DNA from 3 places in the Glutamicibacter sp. NPDC087344 genome. Region 3 is predicted to be linked to each of the others. Evidence: riboswitches for the same ligand, from Rfam matches in the RefSeq annotation. Region 3 holds a riboswitch; each other region holds the start of a gene.
What was found. A riboswitch is a leader RNA that binds a small molecule or an ion and turns the genes downstream of it on or off. The one in region 3 is predicted to bind S-adenosylmethionine.
Positions count from the first base shown of each region.

Region 1: it holds a riboswitch for S-adenosylmethionine, as region 3 does, so the genes downstream of both, ACIOWL_RS17135 (O-acetylhomoserine aminocarboxypropyltransferase/cysteine synthase family protein) here and ACIOWL_RS07820 (OsmC family protein) in region 3, are expected to answer to the same signal.
Region 2: it holds a riboswitch for S-adenosylmethionine, as region 3 does, so the genes downstream of both, ACIOWL_RS11640 (ABC transporter substrate-binding protein) here and ACIOWL_RS07820 (OsmC family protein) in region 3, are expected to answer to the same signal.

Region 1 is NZ_JBIUXY010000010.1:148,498-156,030, forward strand. Features, by position in the region: gene ACIOWL_RS17125 (putative oxygenase MesX) at 1-318, opposite strand, end outside; gene ACIOWL_RS17130 (LysR family transcriptional regulator) at 441-1,382, shown strand; SAM riboswitch class I at 1,608-1,698, shown strand; gene ACIOWL_RS17135 (O-acetylhomoserine aminocarboxypropyltransferase/cysteine synthase family protein) at 1,834-3,144, shown strand; gene ACIOWL_RS17140 (cystathionine gamma-synthase) at 3,141-4,343, shown strand; gene ACIOWL_RS17145 (MFS transporter) at 4,784-6,088, opposite strand; gene ACIOWL_RS17150 (NAD(P)-dependent alcohol dehydrogenase) at 7,046-7,533, shown strand, end outside.
Region 2 is NZ_JBIUXY010000005.1:340,157-347,689, forward strand. Features, by position in the region: gene ACIOWL_RS11625 (ABC transporter ATP-binding protein) at 1-709, opposite strand, end outside; gene ACIOWL_RS11630 (ABC transporter permease) at 739-1,626, opposite strand; gene ACIOWL_RS11635 (ABC transporter permease) at 1,641-2,597, opposite strand; gene ACIOWL_RS11640 (ABC transporter substrate-binding protein) at 2,609-4,243, opposite strand; SAM riboswitch class I at 4,365-4,456, opposite strand; gene ACIOWL_RS11645 (TetR/AcrR family transcriptional regulator) at 5,102-5,686, shown strand; gene ACIOWL_RS11650 (phosphotransferase enzyme family protein) at 5,706-6,731, opposite strand; gene ACIOWL_RS11655 (aspartate aminotransferase family protein) at 6,799-7,533, shown strand, end outside.
Region 3 is NZ_JBIUXY010000004.1:41,940-49,472, reverse strand. Features, by position in the region: gene ACIOWL_RS07830 (MarR family winged helix-turn-helix transcriptional regulator) at 1-6, shown strand, start outside; gene ACIOWL_RS07825 (SNF2-related protein) at 93-3,320, opposite strand; SAM riboswitch class IV at 3,470-3,591, shown strand; gene ACIOWL_RS07820 (OsmC family protein) at 3,623-4,174, shown strand; gene ACIOWL_RS07815 (TM2 domain-containing protein) at 4,307-5,083, opposite strand; gene ACIOWL_RS07810 (hypothetical protein) at 5,136-5,771, opposite strand; gene ACIOWL_RS07805 (hypothetical protein) at 5,771-6,247, opposite strand; gene ACIOWL_RS07800 (hypothetical protein) at 6,472-7,533, shown strand, end outside.

The DNA of each region.
Region 1 (7,533 bases), on a different contig from region 3:
GCCGGTTTTCCGGTCGATGATGCTGGTGTCCAGTACCTCCAGCAGGGGGAATTCTTGATCTCCGTTCTCGGAGCTGACGTGTACGTTTGCGGAGATAATCTCAAGCTGAAGTGCGTAGCGTTCACCCTTGGGATTGTCCCAGTGCGCCAAATCGTTAAAGCGTCGGTTGATCATCGTCAGGGCGTTGTGCAGGTTCTGCTGACGGTTCTCTCCGCGAGCCAAGTTGGCGAAGTTTGTGGTGATGCGCGAGTCCGTTGAGGGTGTGTAATTCTCGTCGAAGTCGGTGCTGGTAATGCTGAAAGTTAGCGCGTCTGCCATGGTGGCCAATCTGATGATTAAAGGCCTGGGCAGGCCGGGGGGAAGTCGATGCGTCAATCATGCAGTGCCAAAATGGATATCAGGTAACTCAATGTAACTATGGGTTGATATAGACTCAGCCTATGGTTCAAGGTGCAAGCGGTCTGACACTGCAGCAACTGCGTTATTTCATCGCGGTCGCAACGGAGGGTTCAATCTCCGCCGCGGCCGACCTTTTGTACGTCGCCCAGCCGAGTATGTCCGCGGCCATGAAAGAGCTTGAATCCCGCGTGGGACGTGCACTTTTGGTCCGTTCGGCCAGAGGCGTGACACTGACAATCGAGGGATCTGAATTCCTGGGTTACGCCAGACAGGTTCTGGAGCAGGTGGAGCTTCTGGAGCAGCGGTATCTGGATCGGCCCCCGTCCCGCCGACTGCTGGGGATCTCGACCCAGCATTATTCGTTTTCCGTGGATGCATTTGTCCGGATGGTCCAGGCAAGCGAGGCTGGAGAGTACGAATTTTCCTTGCGTGAGACCCGTACCGAGGAGATCATCGAGGACGTGCGCACCCTGCGCAGCGAGATCGGAATCCTCTACCTCAATGACTTCAATCGAAAAGTGATCGAGAAGCTGTTGCGTGAATCCCGGCTGGTATTTCATCCGCTGTTCCTGGCCGAACCGCACATCTTTATTTCGCGCAGCAACCCGCTCTCCGCAGCACAGCGCGTGACCCTTGCGGACCTTGAAGATCTGCCACGACTCACCTTTGACCAGGGGGCTAACAGCTCGTTCTACTTCGCCGAGGAAATCCTCTCCACGTTGTCCAGCAAACGGGCAATCCGGGTCTCCGACCGAGCAACCATCTTCAACCTGATGATCGGCCTTGGCGGCTACACGATCTCCACGGGTATCGTCAGCGACGAACTTGACCCGTCGATCGTCGCCATTCCGCTGGACGTTGAGGAACGCATCGAGATTGGCTGGATTGATCATGCCGCGATTCCGCTCACGGAGCAGGCACAGCGATACCTGGCCGAGGTCCGATCGGTGGTCTCAGATTTCGGTGTACAAGTTCTCGGCTGAAATTGACACATTGTGTCATCGAAAAAACCGGAAACGACACATAAAAAGCCTCAGATGCCTGAGATCTAGCGGTTTTTGGCTCATTCGACGCGTCACAGACGTGACGTAACACGGGTGTCATTACGCGGAAAATGCGACACATGACGGGTCGCGACGTTCTGTGAAGCACAGGCCTTGGTGCCGGTTGCGCCACCGGGAAGCTTTGGCGAACCATGGAAGAACAACACCCCATCAAGAGCGACCGAGAGATCTGGCTCGTCGACGTCGCAGCAACCAGCGGGAAACCGCAAGGTGCTAATGCCAGGAACGATGGAGCAGCTCCGAGCGCGTCTTTAGACGTTGCGCTGTGCCTCGTACCGTGATGGACAGGCCGTTTTGTTGGCCTTCCCTGGTACGCTGCACCGTGTTCGGTGCACTCTCTCGTGGATGAGACAACGAGAAGGAGCCAGCCATGGCGCAGCCAAACACCCAGCCGTCAACCGCGGCGATCCACGCCGGATACGCACCCAGCGGAGACTACCGCCCACTGACCGTGCCGCTGTATTCCTCTGCGGCTTTCGAATTTCCCTCTCATGCAGATGCGGTGGAGAAGTTCGCACTGCGCCAGGCCGGTTTCACCTATTCACGTACCGGAAACCCCACGGTTTCCGTTTTCGAGCAGCGTGCCGCGGCGTTGGAATCCGGGGCGTACGCTGTTGCCACGGCTACCGGCCAGGCGGCAGTGGCACTCGCGCTGCTGGCGCTAACCCAAGGCCCCAAACATATTCTGGCCTCCAACCAGCTCTATGGCGGAACCGTGGATTTGTTGACCGACTCCTTTAACGACTTCGGGATTCGGATCAGTTTTGTGGATCCCGATGATCCAGCTGCCTGGGAAGCGGCTATCGAAGAGGACACCCGCGCCTTTTTCCTGGAGTCGGTCACGAACCCGCTGTCCACCTTGCCGGATCTGCCGGTGTTAAGCGAGATCGCGCACCGGCACAATATCCCGGTGGTTGTGGACAATACGTTGGCCACCCCCGCAAACTTCAAGCCATTGCTGCACGGAGCAGACATCGTGGTGCACTCGGCAACCAAGGCCTTGGCCGGCCATGGCCAGGTTCTGGGCGGGGTGGTGATTGATGGGGGAACTTTTGATTTCTCGGATCAATTCCGTTGGGCGCAGATCGCGGCCCCAAGGGCCCGCTACGCCGGCACTTCGCTGCTTGAACGCTACGGCGCAGGTGCATACAGCATGCTGGTGCGTTCAAAGTTCTTGCATGATTTAGGTCCAACCCTGCCTGCGGCCAGCGCCCACGGCATCCTGACCGGTATTGAAACGCTGACCGTACGTACCGCCGCGGCGCAACAGAACCTGTTGTTGCTTGCCAACTTCCTCCAGGCTCATCCCGCGGTCGCCGCGGTGCATCACCCGAGCCGGCCAGGACACCGGCACCACGAGCGTGCCAAACGTTTTTTCCCAAGGGGAACTGGCAGCGTGCTGGCGGTGGAACTGCATGATGAACGGCTGGTCTCAGCATTCATCGACAGTCTGGAGGTGATTGTGCTGGCCGCCAATATTGGCGATACCCGCACCATGATCGCCCATCCGGCCACCATGACCCACTGTCGACTTTCCGCGGAACAGCTCGCCGAGGCCGGCCTTAACCGTGCGGTGTTGCGTTTGTCGGTGGGACTGGAAGATCCTGCAGATCTGATTCGAGATTTGGACCGCGCGCTGAGTGCAGCGCAGGCAACTACCCTTGAGGAGAGCTTCGCATGAGCGGCTTCAACACGCTGGCGGTGCACGCTGGCCAGGAAAAGGATCCGCACACCGGTGCGGTGATCCCGCCGATTTACCAGACCAGCACCTTTATCCAAGATGGCATCAACGTGTTGCGTGCCGGCCATGAATACTCCCGTGGCTCCAATCCAACCCGTAATGGGTTTGAAGCTCAGCTCACCGCATTGGAAGGCGGGGCAGCCGGTTTCTCTTTCGCCTCTGGTATCGCTGCGGAGGATGCGTTGCTTCGGGCTTTGCTGGCACCGGGGGACCATATTGTTTTAGGTGCCGATGGGTATGGCGGCACCAACCGGCTCATCACCCGGCTGCACCAAAAGTGGGGGATTACCGCCAGCGCGGTGGATATCACCAACCTGGATGCGGTGCGTGCCGCACTGCGACCGAATACCGCATTGTTGTGGGTGGAAACCCCTTCCAACCCGTTGCTTGGCATTGCGGATCTGGCCGGCTGGGCTGCACTGGCAGAAGAGATTGGTGCGCTGCTGGTTGTTGATAACACCTTCGCCACCCCGTACCTGCAACGTCCACTGGAATTCGGCGCCCATGCCGTGGTTCACTCCACCACCAAATACATTGGCGGGCATTCGGACGTGCTTGGCGGTGCGGTCATTGTGAGCGAGCGACTGCATCGCGGCCAGACTTTGGCCGAAGCTGTGGGCTACCAGCAGTTCGCCGGTGGCGCGGTCTCCGGCCCGCAGGATAACTACCTGGCTTCGCGTGGTCTGAAAACCCTGGGGTTGCGGATGGAACGCCATTGCGCCTCGGCTTCTACGTTGGCTGGCTGGCTGGATGCGCATCGGGATGTCGCCCGCGTGTACTACCCGGGACTGCCCGAACACCCTGGTCATGAATTGGCCGCCCGTCAGCAACGTGATTTTGGCGGGATCCTGTCCTTGCAGCTCGCTGATGAGGCAGCTGCCCGGGCGTTCGCTGAATCCATGGAACTTTTCCAGCTCTCGGTGTCCCTGGGCGGCGTTGAATCGTTGGTCTGTTATCCACGCGAAATGACTCACGCTTCTTTAATAGGCACGCCTCTGGAAATTCCGGCGAACCTGGTTAGGCTCTCGGTGGGTATCGAAGAAGTGGATGATCTGCTGGGCGACCTTGAACGTGGTTTGGCCGCCGCCTCCAAGGCATCGCTGCGGGCAGAGGCCCGCAGCAGCCTGGCAACTGCTTAACCACCGCTATCACGCACTGTAGTTAACTGTATAACTGGCCATGCTCGCTTCGGAACTGCGTGCTACGACGCTCCGCCATCCAAGGACCCGGACAAGGATGGTACGGACGGGCCAGGAGAGAATCGCGGGTTGTATCTCATGACGGGTCACGGACCGTCGAAGCGGAGCCGTGGTGCTACGCGTTTGGTTTGCACCAAATAATCAACTATCCATCAGACACAAATGCTCGGCGGGGATTCCCAGCCGAGCATTTGTGTCTGTAGTTTTTTAGGCGCCTCTTGGCCATGCTGCGACGTCTAAAACATGTCAGTACCGCACAAGAACCTGGTTTAATCCGCTCTCCGGCGTCTATGAGATCATCGAGCTTCTAAACGGTGCCAAGAACTTTGCCCAAGCTGTTCCCTCGTCGGGGAACAGCTTGGGCACAGTATCGGAAAAACCTAGTGAAGCTGTTTGCCCTTGGTTTCCGGTGCCCACAAGAACGAAGTGATCAAGCCGACGAGCGGGAACACTGCCAGGATGATCAAGGTTCCGTTCGCACCCAGATGCTCCATAGAGGTAGGAAGCAGGTAGGTTGTCGCGATTGCAGCGATGCGCGAGAACGCGGCGGCCATTCCAACACCCGTTGCCCTGATGTTCGTCGGGAAGATTTCAGCAGGATACACACGTTCGATGTTGTTTGCTGCCGGGGCAATGAAGAGGTAGGAAACGAACAGGAATACCGTAAGCCACACAGGTGCGCTCGGGAACAGTCCGAGAATAATAAGGGCGCCGAACATGAGCGCGAAGGTCCAGATCACAAAATTGCGGCGGGTGAGCCGGTGCAAGAGGTAGAGGCCGAAGAACGCGCCGGCAAGCTGAATTCCGTTGCTGATGAAATCGAATTGCGGACCGCCCTCAATGCCGAGATTCTCAAAAACTGGCTCGAGGAAGGTGAAGATTGCAAAGAACGGTCCAACCTGGCAGAACCAAAACAGTCCGGCAAAGAGATGTGGGCGCCAGGTGGATTTGGTCCACAGGTCACGGAACCTCGACTTGGTCTCCGCCTGTTCTGGCTCAGGAAGTGTGTAACCCTCGCCGAAGTGCACCCGGACGATTTCAGCGGCTTCTTCCTTGCGGCCCTGTGCGTGGAGCCAGTATGGGGACTCCGGCATGCCTATACGCATGATGAAGGTCAAGATTGCGGGAATCGCGCTCGAAGCCAGCAGGATACGCCAGCTACCTGGTGCGTAATGGCCAACGATATAAGCCAGGATAAAGCCGATGATCCAAGAAACTTCAAAGGCACCCAGCAGGACACCGCGTCCCTTGCGGCGAGAGAACTCGGCGAGCATGGATGAGCCAACGGCGTATTCAACACCAACGGCCAGGCCCAAGGCCAATCGGATGGCAACCAATTGCCAGACGTCGGTGACGGCTAGCTGCAGCAGGGACAGCACAATGAATGCTGCCAAGCTCCACGAAAAGACCGGCTTGCGGCCAATCTTGTCGGCGAGCGAACCGAAGAACAAGCCGCCAACAAAGACGCCGATCAAGGCACTGGCCGCGATGAGACCCATGCCCAGCGCGTCTAAGCCGAGCTCGGCGGAGGCGGAGTTGAGTACCGGGCCGATGATTCCCAGAACGTAACCATCGAGTATTGCACCACCGAGGATTGCGCCGGTGGCTAGGATGTGAACTTTGCGCAAAGGCGCTTCATCAAGAGGGCGCTTGCGGCCCACGACTTCGACAGGATCAGTGCTCATGAAACCTTCATCTCTTGACGGAGTGTGGCGAAAATAACACCCCTACTGATGAACAACTATAAGACGATAGATATATCAGTGGTCAAGGGTTTTCTGAAAAATACCTGTAAAAAGAACTGCCTTGATGGTGCGTTCGCGTGTCCAAGTTAGCTTTCACAGGGGCAAAACTTAGCCCGCGGATGTTCGTCGACGTGCATGGTTTGGGCGCATTGGCGTACCGCTGGCCCTGAATCGACGTCTCGACTAGGCCCTCGTCGGAAAAGCGAATAAGACTTTCCCGTGGGTGACCGGGTGCTGCTAAATCGTAGATATCGTTCAAGATCATTGGTCCACGGTGGATTTTCACATATGCGGTTTCTTTCGGAACTGCTGCCTGTTGGTAGCAAATGGTGGAGAGCAGCCAGCGCGTTAGTTTGGTGCACTGGATGCTTCAGTCGAGATACAAGCGATTTCGTCTGTCTGTCTGTGTGCAGTCTGCTTGGCTAAGCGGTAAGGCTCAAAAAGTGCATCCTCTGTTGTTGGTGACGGCTCAAACTCGTTGTGGAATCGCACCTTCTGTGCCATGCACATAGCGCTGCAGGTTCAGGTGAGTAAGCGGCTTCCCTGATAAGAGTGGAGAATTCTGAATACAGAATCCGGACTGCAGCTCTTAGCCTCGAGGATCAAAGTGGTTTAGCGCGCCAAGTATTCGAGGGGTAGTCCTTGGCCAGCATGCGCAATAGACTCAGCATTAAGGGACTAGTTCCTGAAGCTGGGTTGACGCAGGGCAAGGCCTCTGACGGTTAGCCGAACTGGATTGGTGTGTTGCCTGACTGCAACCGTTCCCAGGAGCGAGTAGGCAAAACTCAATTTGGCTCAGCGGCCCGTGCAACTTAGTGAACACCGAACTATCGCGTATCGAGTGCGAACGCTATTCGGCTCGCGCGATGGATGACCTACAGAATAGGAAGTGCGCCAATGCGAGCCGTAGTTTTTGATCAATGGAAGACTTTCCCCACCATCAAGGAAGTGCCGAAGCCTGTTCCTGGCCCCGGCGAAGTCCTGCTGAAAGTCGCGGGTGCCGGAGTGTGCCATTCAGACGTAGCCGTATACAGCGAGTATTCGCCGGAAATGGGTGCGTTGAGTGAACTGCTTAAGCCAAGCTACATCCTGGGGCATGAGAATTCAGGATGGGTTGAGGCGGTCGGCGAAGGAGTCATCGGGGTGAACCCCGGGGAAGCATATTTGGTTTATGGTCCCATTGGCTGCGGTCGTTGCAAGGCTTGTTCGCGCGGTCAGGACACCTATTGCGAGCATCCGGAACAGGTTGGATATCTTGCCTCCGGGTTGGGGCGAGATGGCGGCATGGCAGAGTACGTCAAGGTGCCGGCAAGAAACCTCGTTCCGCTGTACGATGCGGATCCGGTGGCGGCAGCGCCGTTGTCTGATGCAGGTCTAACTCCGTA
Region 2 (7,533 bases), on a different contig from region 3:
GCCCGGAATTCATCACCAGCACACGGTCCGCGATATCGGTGGCCACCGCCAGGTCGTGGGTGACAAACAGGACCGTGGTCCCGTTTTTGCGGGCCAGCGACACAAAAATTTCCAGCACGGTTCGCTGCACGGTGACATCCAGCGCGCTGGTTGGCTCGTCGGCAATCAGCAGCTGCGGGTTCAGGGCAAAAGCGATGGCGATCAGCACACGCTGCTTCAGCCCGCCGGACAGCTCATGCGGGTACTGCGACAGCCGGCTTTCCGCGCGATCGATCCCCACGCTTTCCAGCAGTTCAATGGCCTTGGAACGCCACTGGCTTTTGGGAACCGAACGGCTTGGGTGCAGCCTGAAAACCTCGATAACCTGGGAGCCGATGGTTTTTACCGGGTCCAGGGACGCGCCTGGATCCTGCGGAACCAAACCAATACCGGCACCGCGGATCTTGCGCCACTGATGGACATCGAAGGTTGTCACTTCGGTGCCGCCAAAACGGATGCTGCCGGTGCTCTTGGTCCCCTGCGGAAGCAGCCCGATCAATGACTTGGTCAAGGTGGACTTGCCCGAACCGGACTCGCCGACGATGGCCACGATCTGGCCACCGGGGATCTCTAGATTGATGTTGTCCGCCGCGATGGTTCCCTGCGCGTATTCAACCCTCAGGTCTTCGATGCGGACCACCGGAGTAGCAGCGTTCTGTGAGGTATTCATGGGTTTCTCTGTTCGGCCTGGTAGCGGTGCTAGAAACGGAAGGTTTTGTTAATTGCGCGGCCAAGGGTGGCCATCAGCATCACCGCGGCAACGATGACTAAACCTGGCAGCGTGGTTAACCACCAGGCCACCGAGAGGTACTGCCTTCCTTCGGAGATCAGCAGACCCCACTCCGGGGTTGGCGGCGGCGAACCGAAGCCGAGGAATCCCAAACCGGAAATTGCCAGAATGGCTGCCCCGAGGTCAACCGCCAGCAAAGAGAGCACCGGGCCGATGACATGGGGAATGATGTGGCGGCGAAGAACAGTGAAGTACTTGCCGCCGCTCATGAGCGCGGCCTGCACAAAGTCCCTGGAACGCACGCGGAGAACCTCGGTGCGCACCAGCCGGGCGAAGGCCGCGATGGAGGCAATACCGACACCGATCCCCAAGGATAGCGGGCCCGGTTCGGTTGCGGTGACCAGGATCAGTGCGATCAGGAAGGCTGGAACTGCCAGGATCACATCCACCAACCGCATGGCCACGCTGTCTGCGAAACGTCCGGCGGTACCGGCAAGAAGTCCCAGGACCGATCCGATAATGCTGCCAATCAGGCAGGCAAGCCCGGCGGTGAGCAGAGTTTGCCTGGTCCCGTAGACAACACGGGAGAATACGTCACGGCCCAGGTGATCGGTGCCGAACAGGTGTTGCGCGCTCGGTCCCATCAGTTTGTCGGCAGGCACACCGGTGATCGGGTCATGGCCGGAGAAAAGTGCCGGGACGAATGCCCACGCAAGCATGATTGCCAGCGGAATCAATACCCACCACCGTGCCAGCCAGCGGCGTACCGTTGCGGCACCTGAGGACGAGTTTTTCGGCTTTTGCTGGGCGTTCGGGGACTCAACGGTCGTATCGACATTATCTGCCAGAAGACTCATGATCTTTTCTTTCCCTAGGCCGCAAGTGCACGGGGCGAACCCGAGCGGGCGGTGATAATGCGTGGGTCGAGCTTCGGATGGATGAGGTCAACCAGCAGGTTGACTCCGGTGAACACGATGGCCGTGAGCAGCACCAAACCCTGGACCAGCGGGATGTCTTGCACCGTCACTGCCTGGAGAATCAGCTGCCCGAGTCCGGCGCGGGCAAAAACTGTTTCGGTGATCACCGAACCAGCCAACAGGGTGCCAATGGTGATACCGGCGATCGACAGCGCCGCTGGTGCCGCGTTCTTCAAGGTGTGGCGGTAGAAGATCCAGGATTCACTGGCTCCCTTGGCCCGCAGCACATCCACAAATGGTTGGGTGTTCACTTCTTGCACACTCTTGATGAGCACCTGTGCAATGGGTGCGCTCAGGTGGACTGCCAAAACGAAGATCGGCACCGCGAGCGACAGGAAGGAATCATCCGGGAACAGCGACATCACCCCCAGCTGCACGGCCAACAACTGCAGCAGGACCAAACCCAGCCAGAAGACGGGAATTGAGACCATGAGCGGCGGCAGGTTCAGCAGGAGGTTGCGCAGCTTGGCGCTGCGGGCCAGGCTGGCTGCAGCGGTGAGCGCCACGGCGAAAACCACCGCAACCACGAATGCCGAGCCGGCCAGGATCAACGTTGAACCGACGATTTCGCCAATACGGGCGGATACCTCAGAGCCGCTGGATAGCGAGTATCCCAGATCCCCGCGCAGCAAACCGAACAGCTGGGTGAAGTACTGGGACAAAACCGGCTGGTCATATCCGTAGTACGCCTTCATCTGCGCGATGGTCGCCGGGTCAGCTGCCGAATCCGAGTTCAAGAAGATGGTCACCGGATCGTTGGGAAGCGACTGTACCGCGATGAACACAACGGTGTAGGCCAGCCAGATCACCAGCAGGGCCTGGCCAACACGCTTGGCTATGTATCCGCCCATGGCAATAACTCCTAGTTTTCGCTCTTCCAGGCGCCCTGGAAGATTGGTGCGGTGCCGGAGGTGAATTCAACGTGCGCCGAGTCGCTGGCACCGTACACCTGGACTTCGTCCCAGAGCACCAGGGTCAGCGCCTTGTCCAGGACCAGTGCACGCTGTTCTTCCTCGATCAGTTTCAGGTGTTCTTCTTCGCTGGTGGCCGCCTGCTCCTTGGCGAAGAGCTCGTTCAGCTCTTCGTCGGAGTTCAGTGTCTGGGTGTTGTTGGCCGGCGCGTAGACCGGGCCGAGGCCGCCAAGGGCGAACTGCCGGGTACCGAAGAACTCAATCTGGTCGTCAACCAGCGCATTCACCAGGAAGGTATTGTCGGCAGCGCGGTTGACCAGCTTCACGCCGAGGTCGCGCCACTGCTGCTCGATCAATTCGAATGCCGGCTTGATGACAACGGAGTTGTTCGAGCTGGCAACGGTGATTTCCAGCTTCTCTCCGTCTTTTTCGCGCACGCCGTCCGCCCCTACGGTCCAGCCCGCTTCGTCGAGCAGCTGCTTGGATTTCTCCGGGTTGTAGGCAAGATCTGCGGACAAATCAACAAATCCCGGCGCCTTGTGGTTCAAGATCGATCCGGCAATGACGTAGCTGTCCGAAAGCACGGTGTCCTTGATGGCCTGACGGTCGATTCCGACCTGGAGTGCTTGGCGAACCTTCGGGTCGGCAAGCTTGCCGGAGCCGATACGCACCGCTGCCTGGTTGGTTGTCAGGTCAACACCCTGAGCGGCGAATACCTGGCCGCCGTTGGCGGTGAGCACCTGCTCATCAACCGGCTGCAGGCCGCGGACCAGGTCGACCTGGCCTGACTGGGCGGCGCCGGCGCGGCTGGCAACTTCTGGCAGGTACTTGACCACGAGGGAATCAAGGTAGGCATCCCCCTGATTCGCTGCGGTTTCCGGGGCCCAGGCGTAGTCGTCACGGCTGGTGAAAACAACTTCTTCGTCCGGCTTTTCCGACTCGAAAACAAACGGTCCGGATCCGACGATCTTTGCAATCGCCGACTGTCCGGCGTTGTCCAGCTTCAACGTTGCCGGGGAAACCAGGCCGGCGGTGACCGAGGAGGTGGCACGCAGGAAGTTGGCGTCCGGACGCTTGAGCGTCACCTTGACCTGGTTATCGCCTACAACTTCAGCCGACTTGTATGCGCTGAAGTCCACGTTTGGTGCGATCTGAGCGGATTCGATGCCCAGACCCAGTGCATCAAGGTTAAGCTTGACCGCCTGCGCATCCAGTGCGGTGCCGTCAGAGAAGGTCACTCCGTCACGAATGGTGAAGGTGAACTCGGTCTGCTCGGTGTTTGCCTCAAAATCGTCGGCAATCCAGCCCACGAGCTTGCCGGACTCAACGTCATAGTAGGTCAGGCGGTCCAGGACCGAATTCAGCACGTTGGCCTTCTCGTAGAAACGAGCGGCCTGGGTCTGCCAGTTATTGATCGGGGTAACTTCGGCAAAGGTGAAGGTGCCGCCCTCTACCGGTTCACCGGCCGCCGCCGGCGAACCTTCTGCTGGGGTAGCAGAATCTGCATTGCCACCGCAGGCGGTCAGGGTTAGTCCCAATACGGCGGCCAGGGCCGCTGCTTTCAAGCTCAGGTGCGAAATACGCATCTTCGTGTGTTCCTCTCGGTATGTGACCCGAGGATTACGCATGAATACTCAACGATCCTTTGTTGAGGATCTGCGGGAAGGCATAGCTCCGCCCGCGAAGGACCGTTGTGGAATCTAGCAATCTCCATCGGTCCTGGCCTTAGCACCGCTCCCTGCTTCGGGTGGTTGCTGCGACGTCTGCGAGCCAGGTCTCTCAGTCGCTCTGGATGGTGTGGTGTTCGGCTAACCTGCCGAACAATTCAAGTGTGCAACCCATTGCGGGTGCCAGCCAAGCGTTACGTAAAGTCCGCGTCATGAAGTCATATTCCAAGCGATAACACGCCGTCATCACGTCACACTAGGTGTCACAGTTCGTCACAAGTCGTTTTGTGTCGCACTGAAGATTTTTCCCTTGCGCTAGTGGCTATCGATAGTCCTTAATGACCCGACTTTAAAGAAGACAGTCTCCAACACCAGTTCACAGAGAGTGGGTGCTGCGTCACAAACGCAAAAGTGAAGTTGAGTCCGCAAGCCACGGAAACCGGCAATTCGCTCTCGAAGACTATGCTCAGGTGACCCTGGACCAAGGGCGCATCGACTACCCCCGAATGCTCCTGCAAGTTATGGATCAGAAAATCGCTCGGTCAGCTTTCGGACATCAACCGCCCTACGGACCGCCCCGCGGTCCACGGCGTCCAGAGCTCGGGGAATCAGATTAGCCGTTGGCCTCCACCGAATGGGAGGCATTCGAGTATCCACGGATTCCCATAGGTGCCTGACCAAAAGAGGGACGACCTGATTCGTATGATTAACTAATCCCTACTACTTCCAATTTATCTTCGTCCCGAAAGTGCAGCTGTGTCCCACGAGCCTCTAAGTTTGCGTGAACGCAATCGTCAGCGCACTCGCACTGACATCCTCGTGGCAATGTCGCTGCTGCTCGGTCAGAAGTCCTTTGACAGCATCACCATTGAAGAGGTCGCTAAACACGCGGGGGTATCCCGTGGAACCGTTTATACGTATTTCCCTGATGGGCATGAGCAGCTGGTTCGTGAAGCCTACACTCGAATTGGCAACCTGCTAGATGCCGATGGTTCGGCACGCCGCGACCAGCAAGTTGGTGCCACGGCACGAATCATCGCTTTAGCTACTGCGCTGGTGGACATTGCGTCAACCCCGGAAGGTCGCTTTTACGCGCGCATCGGCACGGCCACGTTCGGCCCGCTCAGTGGCGTGACCGGTCAGGCCTCATCGCACTTCAAACAGATGCTGCTTGAAGATCTTCGTCAGGCACGCAACGACGGAACTCTGCCGGCCGACGCACCCGTTGAAGAAATCGCAGTTTTGGTCTCCGGGGCGCTGCGTGAAATTGCCTCCGTGACCGCGGAGCACCCAGAGCAGGCCGATGGTCTGCTGCGGGCCTTGCGACGCACCTGCAATGCACTGTTAACTGAAGCGAATTAACACTGTCGAAGAGCCAGGGCTACTCCGCGCCCAAGTCCGTCGCCATGCGCACGACCAGCGGAACGATTTCAGCGATCAAGAACTGGGCGGTCGCAGTTTCGGGGCGCGTCGCGGCCCATCCCAGGTAAGTGAAACCCCGCGCGAGCAAAAAGAGATCAAGCAATTGCTCTTCGTGTTGGCTCAGGTCCCGCTCGGTTCGGTACCCGCGTAACAAGGCTTCTCGGTAATCCGGGTACAACTCGTTCTCCACAAAGAAAAACAGCACGGTGGACAGGTCGAAGAGATACCATCCATCACCAAAATCATCGAAATCGATCACAACAAATTCATCGCCGGAAACCAAAACGTTTTCAGGGGTGAAGTCTGCGTGGATCACGCCGTAGACCGATGGCTCGGTCCCAAAAGCCTTGAACTGATCCCGCATGATTTCCCGTGCCCGCTGCAGCTGCCCTGTCGCGCCGGCATCTAGACCCGGCGCGCTGAGCGCGTCTCCCCACAGAGCGTCCGGACCAATAATCGCCTCGCAATCCCAAGGGACTCGGGGAAACTTTCCGGCCCCACCAAGACGTTCGGCAACATTATGCATGCGCGCCGCCAGCGCCCCCATGGTTTCAAAGTGCTCCGGCAACAACGGGCTCGCCTCTTCGGCTCCCTCGGTTTGGCCAAGCTGCCGGGAGTTTTCCAACCACCGCTGGGCATCAACAATCACTTCAGTTTCACCATCGCTGACGGTCACTGCACGGTGACCGTTTGCCGCTTCCACCAGGTGCACGACGGGGAAGCCCTCCCGAGACAGGAGATCGATGAAGTCAGACTCGGCCTTAACTTCTTCATGCGTTCGATAGCCCGGTCGGTGCAATCGCAGGGCAATGGAACCATCGGGAGTCTCCGCGCGAAACACGGTGTTTTCCCGCATTTTGACGAACTGAAGGTCAACGGTTTCCGGATCGTAGCCAAACTCCACGAGAGCAAGACGAGCAAGAACTACCGAATTTTCCCTAGTCAATAACACTTTAGACTCCTTTTTATTAGAATTCCTGAACACATTGTTCAAAAATTACTCACCGTGTACGATATTAGCTAAAGAGATCAGGATCACACAAGGACAAATAATGCAGCATTCAACTCAAAACGCCACCCCGGATCTTATTGCTCGTCGCAAAGCCGTGCTTGGAACCCACTCCCCCATGTTTTACAACGATCCGTTGGAACTGGTCAGTGGCAAAGGTGTGTGGCTACGCGCGGTCAATGGCCGACGTTTTCTCGACGCCTACAACAACGTGCCCCATGTTGGCCACGCCCACCCGGCTATCGCCAACGCGGTTTCGCAGCAGATGCGCAAGCTCTCCCTGAACACCCGCTACGTCAATAATCGCGTGGTCGACTACGCCGAAGCGCTGCTCGCAACGCTGCATCCAGACCTGGATCGAGTCTCCTTTGGCAACAGCGGTTCCGAAGCCAATGAGCTCGCCATCCGCCTCGCCAGATTCCGCAGCGGGAACACCGGACTGATTTTCAGCGACTACAGCTATCACGGCACCACACTCACGCTCGCGCAGGCCACTACAGGGCTGGCCACCAGCGAACCCATGGGTGAAAACGTGCGCACCATCCGCATCCCCGACGCGACCGGCCTCACGGAGCAGGAAGCCCAGCAACTGCTCGCCGAGGCACTCTCCGAGGTTGATACCGCGATCGCCTCCCTGCAAGAAGCGGGATTCGGTGTCGCCGCAACACTTTTTGATCCGTTGTTCTCCACCGAGGGACTGGTCAAGGTGCCACCGGGATACGTTGAGGGTCTGATCCAGCGTGTCCGGCAGGCCGGCGGACTCTACATTGCCGACGAG
Region 3 (7,533 bases):
CTCTAATTCACGTGTTTAACGCCGCAAGCCTTGGCTCCGGGTACAGGTAGTATCCCTCAAACCAAGGCTTGCACTGGCACAGTGCCGAAGTATCAATCCATGAGTGCGAGGAAGTCATCCGCGCTCAAGGCACCGGACTGCATCGGGGCAGTTTCCTCACCCAGCACGTCATTAAACAACTGGGTCTTTTTGGCCTGAAGCGCCAGTACCTTGGACTCGATCGTATCCTTGGCCACCAACCGGTACACGTACACCGGTTTGGTCTGCCCGATACGGTGCGCACGGTCAATGGCCTGGGCCTCGGCCGCAGGATTCCACCACGGATCAAGCAGGATGCAGTAGTCGGCCGTGGTCAGGTTGATCCCGAATCCGCCGGACTTCAGCGAGATGAAGAAGACCGGGAAGTCGCCTGCGGTGAACCCATCAATCATGTCTTTTCGTTTGGGTCCGCTGGTTGCACCGTCCAAGTAACCGTGCTCAATACCCAGTTCTTCGGCAATATCCTTGGCTTTACTCAGGAAGCTGGTGAACTGGCTGAAGACCAGAATCTTGTGTCCTTCGGCCACCGCGTCTTCCATGAGCTCACGCAGCATCTCCAGCTTGGCGCTCGGAGCGTTTCCTTCATCCACGAGGGAAGGATCCAATGCCAGCTGACGCAGCAGGGTCAGCGACTGGAGGATCTTGAAGCGGTTGGAATCCACGTCATCATCCACCAGACCCAAAATTTCCTGCCGGACCCGCTGGAAACGACGGTCATAAGCCTTGCGGTGCGCCGGGTCCAGCTCAACTTCCAACACCTGCTCGGTTTTGGCTGGAAGCTCCGGGACCACCTGTTCCTTGGTACGGCGCAGCAAAAATGGACGCAGGCGTTTTTTCAGGCGCTCCAGGCGTTCGGTATCCCCGTCAGAGATCTGCTTCTGATAGTTGTCTTTGAACGCCTTCTGTCCGCCAAGCAGTCCGGGCGCGGCCAAAGAGACCAGCGTCCACAACTCCATCAGGTTGTTTTCCATGGGTGTGCCGGTCACCACCAGCTTGCACGGGACCGACAGCTGGCGAGCCTGTTTGTAGCCCTTGGAGGTGTGGTTTTTCAGCTGCTGAGCCTCATCAAGGATCATGACCGTGAATCCGGCTTGCTCAAACTCTTCAAAAGACAAACGGAAGATGGTGTAGCTGGTGACCACCAGCTGCGCATCCTCGATCTGATCCAGAACGTTCTGGCCAGATTTTTTGGCCGTCGAGGTAATAGATTGAACCCGCATTTCAGGCGCGAAACGGTGAGCCTCATTCACCCAGTTACCCACCACGGAGGTTGGGGCGAGCACCAAAAACTTTTGATCCGGATTTTCGATTCGCGCCTGTTCCAGGGCAGCCAACAACTGCACGGTTTTACCCAAACCCATATCATCGGCAAGCACGCCGCCTAGGGAATGGGTGCGCAGGAAGTTGAGCCAGGAAAGTCCCTGCTCCTGGTACGGGCGCAGCTCGGCTTTAAACGACGAGGGAAGTTCGACCTTCTCCAGCTGTTCCCCGTTGGTCAGTCCTGCCACGGCTTCAAGCCACTGGTTTTCCTGGGCTTCGATAATTCCCAGATTCACCAGTTCCTGCCACCAGTCGATACTCAACTTGTGGATGCGGATGCTGTTGCCCGACACAGAGCCAAGTTCGCCGGCTTCATGAACCAGCTGGCGCAACTGGTGGAATTCCGGCCCGTCAATGGGAATCACGGTCATGTCTTCAAGAACCAAGTACTCGTCTCCCAGCGTGAGTGCCGAGAGAAGGTCAGCGAACGGGACCTTCAGCCCATTGATGGAGACCTCCACCGAGAGGTCAAACCAGTCGCCGGTGCTCTCCCCCGCCTCGATGCTCACCGTGGCTGGTTCTGAATTCAGGGTGTAGTTCGGTACCTCGTCATTTCCCAGCACGTGAATGTCTGGGTGCTCTTCCAGCAGCGGGAGCAGGTACATGATGAATTCGATGGCTTGGGACTTGGTGAGGTTTTGTTCTGGAAAGACCCCGCTCTTGGTCGGCCGGCCCAAAGGCTCATCCCCACCGAGCTTGTCCTGCACTGAAGTGATAATTTCGTGCTCGACCGACTTCTGGCGTGGAGCTTTAGAACCGTAGTACCAGGCGAACCGAAGGTTCATTCCGGACTCGGTGTCAATCATCTGCAACTGGAGTACCGGCCGCGGGACCTCAGGCACCTTGTAGCTATTATCGGCGCTCCGCACCGGCGCGACCTGGCGCAAAGAATCGAGGTACTCCGTTTCGAAGTCTTCAATGTCAGAGGTTGGAACCAGCATGGCTCCCATGCTGAGAAAGTCCCGAATTTCGTGTGCCACGGCGTCCTCGAGTGGAGCCATTGACAGGTCTTTAGCTTTTTCCAGTGGTTTGTCGGAGTACACCACCAGGGAGGGAGGGCTGCCCAAAGCAATCACGTGATCGGCCTCGCCGTGTGGCCCGCGGAAAACACTTTCAATCGTCAACCCGCTCTCGCCACGTCGCAGGTCGAGGAAGGCCGAGCCCTTGAGCTCGGACAAGGAAACCACGTTTCGGTTGTTGGAGTTTCCGTTGACAACCTGAACTCCTGATTCAAGGATCACCTCAAAGGCTTCACGCAGATCCTTGCCCGGCAGCCTATTCAGGCTGACCCACTCGGACGTGTCCCAGACGTGCCCGTACTGGTCGTGCTGTGCGCGTTCGCTGAGCATCACCAGTTCATTGACCGCGCGGCGCTGCGCCTTGGGGAACCGGTCATCAAACATCAGCCCACGCCATGACACCCCGGTTTGCACCCAGGGGCTGCGCGCCCCCTTGCGTGCCGGACGCGCGTTGAGGTGAAGGGTGGGCCGGCCGTAGCTGGTGCCGGCAGTCACCTTCAGGATCAGGCCGAGCGGTTGCTCTTCAATGTCTTCCTCGACGTCATTGTCCCTGGGTCCGGAGGGCAATATTCGTTTGAGTGTGCGGGCCCACTGGGGGGCGGGTTGAGCTTTCCAGGTGTTTTCCGGCTTCACCTCGCTAGAGACGGTAAAACCTCCACCGCTGATTTGTGTTGCCGCCACCAGCATTGCGGCGACGTGCTCACAGGAGTACTCCTCCGGGTGCTCTTCGCAACGGCTGCTGAAGCTGATGTTGGTTCCCTCGATAGACAGCTGCACTATCACCAAAGAGCCTGCGACCCAGCCGGAGATAAAAGAGAGTCCCGGAGTATTGCGTCGTTCGTTGATGGCAACCTGCCCCGCGTTGGCAAGCCGCCAACCTTCGGTAAATTCCGAATCGGTGACCAGGGTCTGTGCGGCAACGGGGGTCAGCTGATATTCCATACACACAACTTCACGGGTAGAGGTCCGCTCCATAACATCGCGGAAATTCACATCCATTCTATCGAGGGAACCGACAGTTCGCCGTGTGACGAATCGTGAAGTTGGCTATTTACCCAGCATGCCGAGAACCGGTAGAAAAGTAACTACTGAATCACGAGTTCCAATCGAATAAGCCCTGGCTGATTGGACGGCAACCCTCTTCGCGTCATTGTGCGGGGTGCTCCAGGTGATGATTCGACGGACCTGAAAGACAGGTTCGTAAGCGATGGCGCCCCTTGCGCCAGAAAGGGGATTTATTCCTCATGTCTAACGCAGCTTCCACTCTTTCCATAGCCGAAGATCGTTCCGCACGCCTGCAGCAGGCCGGTACCGGTTGGGGTGAACGAATCTCAGCAACCGCAGATAATGCCAAACTGACATTCACGGTGCAGGGTGAAGGTTTTGGTTCGGTGGCCAGCAACATCGTTGCCGGGAAGCACACCTTTACCGTGGATGAGCCAGCGGCTTTGGGTGGAGACGACGTTGCCGCCAGCCCTGTTGAATACGCGCTGGGCGCCTTGATCTCATGCCAAGTGGTTGTCTACCGCCTCTACGCCGAGCAGCTGAACATCCAGGTTGACGACGTGAAGATTGTAGCCGAGGGCCACCTTGATGTGCGCGGCCTCTTTGGCATCGATAAAACCGTGCGTCCGGGCTTCACCTCGGTTGATCTCGACGTGCAGATCACCGGCCCGGAGACGGCCGAGCGTTATGACGAACTGCGCCAGGCTGTTGACGCCCACTGCCCGGTCTTGGACTTGTTCGCCAACCCGGTTCCGGTCACCACCGCTGTCACTCTGACCCCGGCGAACTAAAGCTTTCAGCTTCTGCCTCACACCAGGCATCAATGCAATAAAAACCCGGGTGGGCTCTCTTCCCCATGATGAGAGCCCGCCCGGGCGCATTTCCGTGCTCACCGCCCCAACGGCGAGACACGAAACCTTTGGTTAGCGCTTCTCTTCGATGGTGATGCTCCACCCGTCGAAGTTCGCTGCAGTCACGTCAAGGAAATAGGTGCCTGCCGACTTGTGCAGCGCGGTTTCTTCTTCCACCGGCCCGTCAAGCATGACTTCTGGGAGTCCGCCGTCCTTCATCAGGTCGGTTCCCTCGGTCAAGAGGTAGATGGCTCCAATGGCCATGTCTTCGCCACCGGTGAAGCTGTAGGTCATCCGCGCCTCGGCACCGGTCAGTTCAAACACCTTGCTGGACTTGTCGGTTTTGCCGTCAAGGACAATCACTTCCTGCCACGAGGTTTCAGCCTTTTCTTCCTTGGCTGCTGGCTCCTCTTTGGCTTCGGCCGGCGCTGCCTTGCTTTCGGTTTCGCTACCGGTAGCTGGCAACTCAATGGCCGAGGACGACGACGCACCGTCAAAGCCTGCAGTACTCGCGTTGACCATACCGCCGATTCCGCCAATTACCACCAGCACAATGCTGATGATCCAGGCCACCACCTTGTGTTTGGCATAGCCTTCCAGCGGGCGGCGGAACTTGTCCGTCATGCCGCCACTGAGGATGATAATCAGGTCGATCAGGGCCCACAGGCCCAGACCGCCGAAGGTGAACAGTTTCAGCAGGCCGGTACCCACCTTGCCCAGGTAAAAGCGGTCAACGCCGAGGGCGCCCAAGAACAGGGACAGCAACCAGGTTGTCAAGAACGACTTGGGTGGCAGGTACGGAGCAGGGTGCTGAGCCATAGGCGCAGGCTGCATATTGTTGTAGCTCATGATGATTCCTTTGATTTGTGATGATCAATGACGGTATGCGCGCCACTGGGTGTTATTGCTTGACCCAGGTACCGCAGCGCACCGATTCGAAGTCTTGGCCCTTTGAGACAGTCACCGTGGGACGGCCGCCGCCGGGGATGCCGTTGTTGATGATGTCGTCCCCATTGGTCCCGGACTTGAGCACGGCCCAATAGCAGTTGCTGCCTACCGCTTCCTTGGCCCGGTAGGTCCCGGCCTTGATGTCGGTGCCCACCGTCCAGATGCCGTCGCTGACGGAGTTCGCTTCCTGCTCAGCTTCAACGGTGCCAACGGCCTTTTCACGGGCCAGCACCGCAGCTTCGGCTCCGTCAAGCTCTTCGTCGCGTTCATCCAGCGTGGCGGAACGGGAATCAAGGTCTTTGCCCTGTTGCTCCAGCTCGGCCTCTCGGTCCGCAAGACCTGATTTCAGCTCGGTGAGCTCCGCACTGAGCTCGTCACGTTCGGCGAATACTGCCGTGGTGGTGTCCGAGAGCGCCAGATATTCTTCGGATTCCTTGGGATCCGGGATATTCATCCCCCAGAAGACCCCGCCTCCCAAGGCTCCAATGACTAGGACCGAACCCAAGACAAGTCCCCAACGCTTTTTCTTGGTTTTCGGTTCTGCTGGCAGTTCTTCTGGCACCGGGTTCAGTGGCTTGAGCGTACTCATCAGTTTTTCGCCCCTTCAATCAGGATGTTGATTCCGCTGTCCGGGTGGTAAGACCAGCTGGCCTGCAATCCGTCCCAGGTATCTCTTTGGGTTCCGTCCAATGCGCGAGTCCGGCTCATCTTCTGCTGAGTAACCTCGGGGACTCCGAGCTCGTCTAGCATGCACAGGTAGGAAAAGTAGTTGCTGGTTCCAGAGTCAAAGGAGTCCTCGCCCTTGGTGTCCAGCTCAATCGCGGCGCCTCCGTCCATGACGGTGTAGCCTTCGGCATCCATGCTGCAGTTTTCCACGGCCTGGTCAATGACCTTCTGGCTCATGGCCGAGCTGCTCACTCCCCCGCCAGAGGCCGTGACCCCGATCAGCAAGCCTAGAACGGTGCCGGCTGCAAGACCTGCCGAAGCTGGAATGATCCACGACTTCTTGGGACGCTTGCTCAGCATTTCCGGCGGGACGTAAGGTCCCTGCAACTGCGGTTCCACTAGGGCCTCCTGGTGCGAGTGAGTGATGATGTGGACGAAAACGTACCTGCCAGGAGTCGAAATCCGAGGGGGGGTGTTTTCGTCGCGAAACCAGCATGCAACACGACTTCGACATTTTGATACTAACTTGCTGATAATGGGGGTTATCAGCTCATGCGGTTGTCATCTGAAGGCGTTTTATTAGGATTGAGTCATACCGTTCGCGCGTTCCAAAGGAGGCTGTCATGCAGGCACAGGATTTGCTGTCGCTGTCAGACATTGCGCGTCTCGCCCAGGTACAGCGACCGGTAGTCACCATGTGGCGTTCACGCAGTCGCGGGACCGAGACGCCCTTTCCCGAGCCGGCGCATACCACCGGCTCGCAAGACCTCTTCAGGTCAGAAGAGATTGTTTCCTGGTTGCAAGCTACCGGACGCGGCAACAACCCGGAGTTTGATGCAGACGCGGCGGCGTTCTCCAACATTGCACGAGATAACTTCCACCCGGTCACCGCGCTGCTGGTACTCCAGCAGCTCTGGGGCCGGCCATTCCAGGGCCTCAGCGCTGAAGACCTGCTCGATGCGGCCGATGAAATTGACCCGGATGATGAGTTCCTCTATTCGGAACTTGAAGCGACCACCGACCAGTTGGAGTTCCTAGCGGCTTACGTTGATAAGCTCATCGATGCCTCTTATGGGGCACTGCCAGCATTCGAATCACTCGTGACCGACCGATTCCGTGCCAACGAAATCTCGATAAGCCGCACCGCTATCTCTACCGAAGCCCGCCAGCTCGTCGCTCGCTGCGCACTTGAACTAGCGGGCAATGAATTGCTTTTCCATGAAGCCACTCATGGCGGCAGCGACCTGATCCATGAACTCTCACGGTCGCTAAATGAATCTACCGCGGCAATCATCCAGCAACCAGTTGTTTCCGAAATCTCAAGCCCAGCAGATCGGATGACCCTGCGCCGGCTCAAGATGCTTGCCACCGCGAACGATTCATTGAGCATCAGCAAGCCGTTCGGCGGAAACCAGCCGGTCGTGCACCTGGCGCAGTTCCCTTCTCCAGAAGTTTCCTCTACGGATCCCGAAGAGATATTACAAGGAATTGACGACCTTGTTTTGGAGCTTGGTCCAACTCAGGGAGCAGTCATCATTGCGCCGGCAGATGTGTTGATTGACACGATGTCCTCCAAGAAATTGACCAGCATTCGTGGCTCAATCCTTCGTATGGGACGAATTCGAGCCGCCGTTCGACTTCCCCAAGGCCATCTCCTCTATAGGCCGCGCACGGCCTTGGCGCTT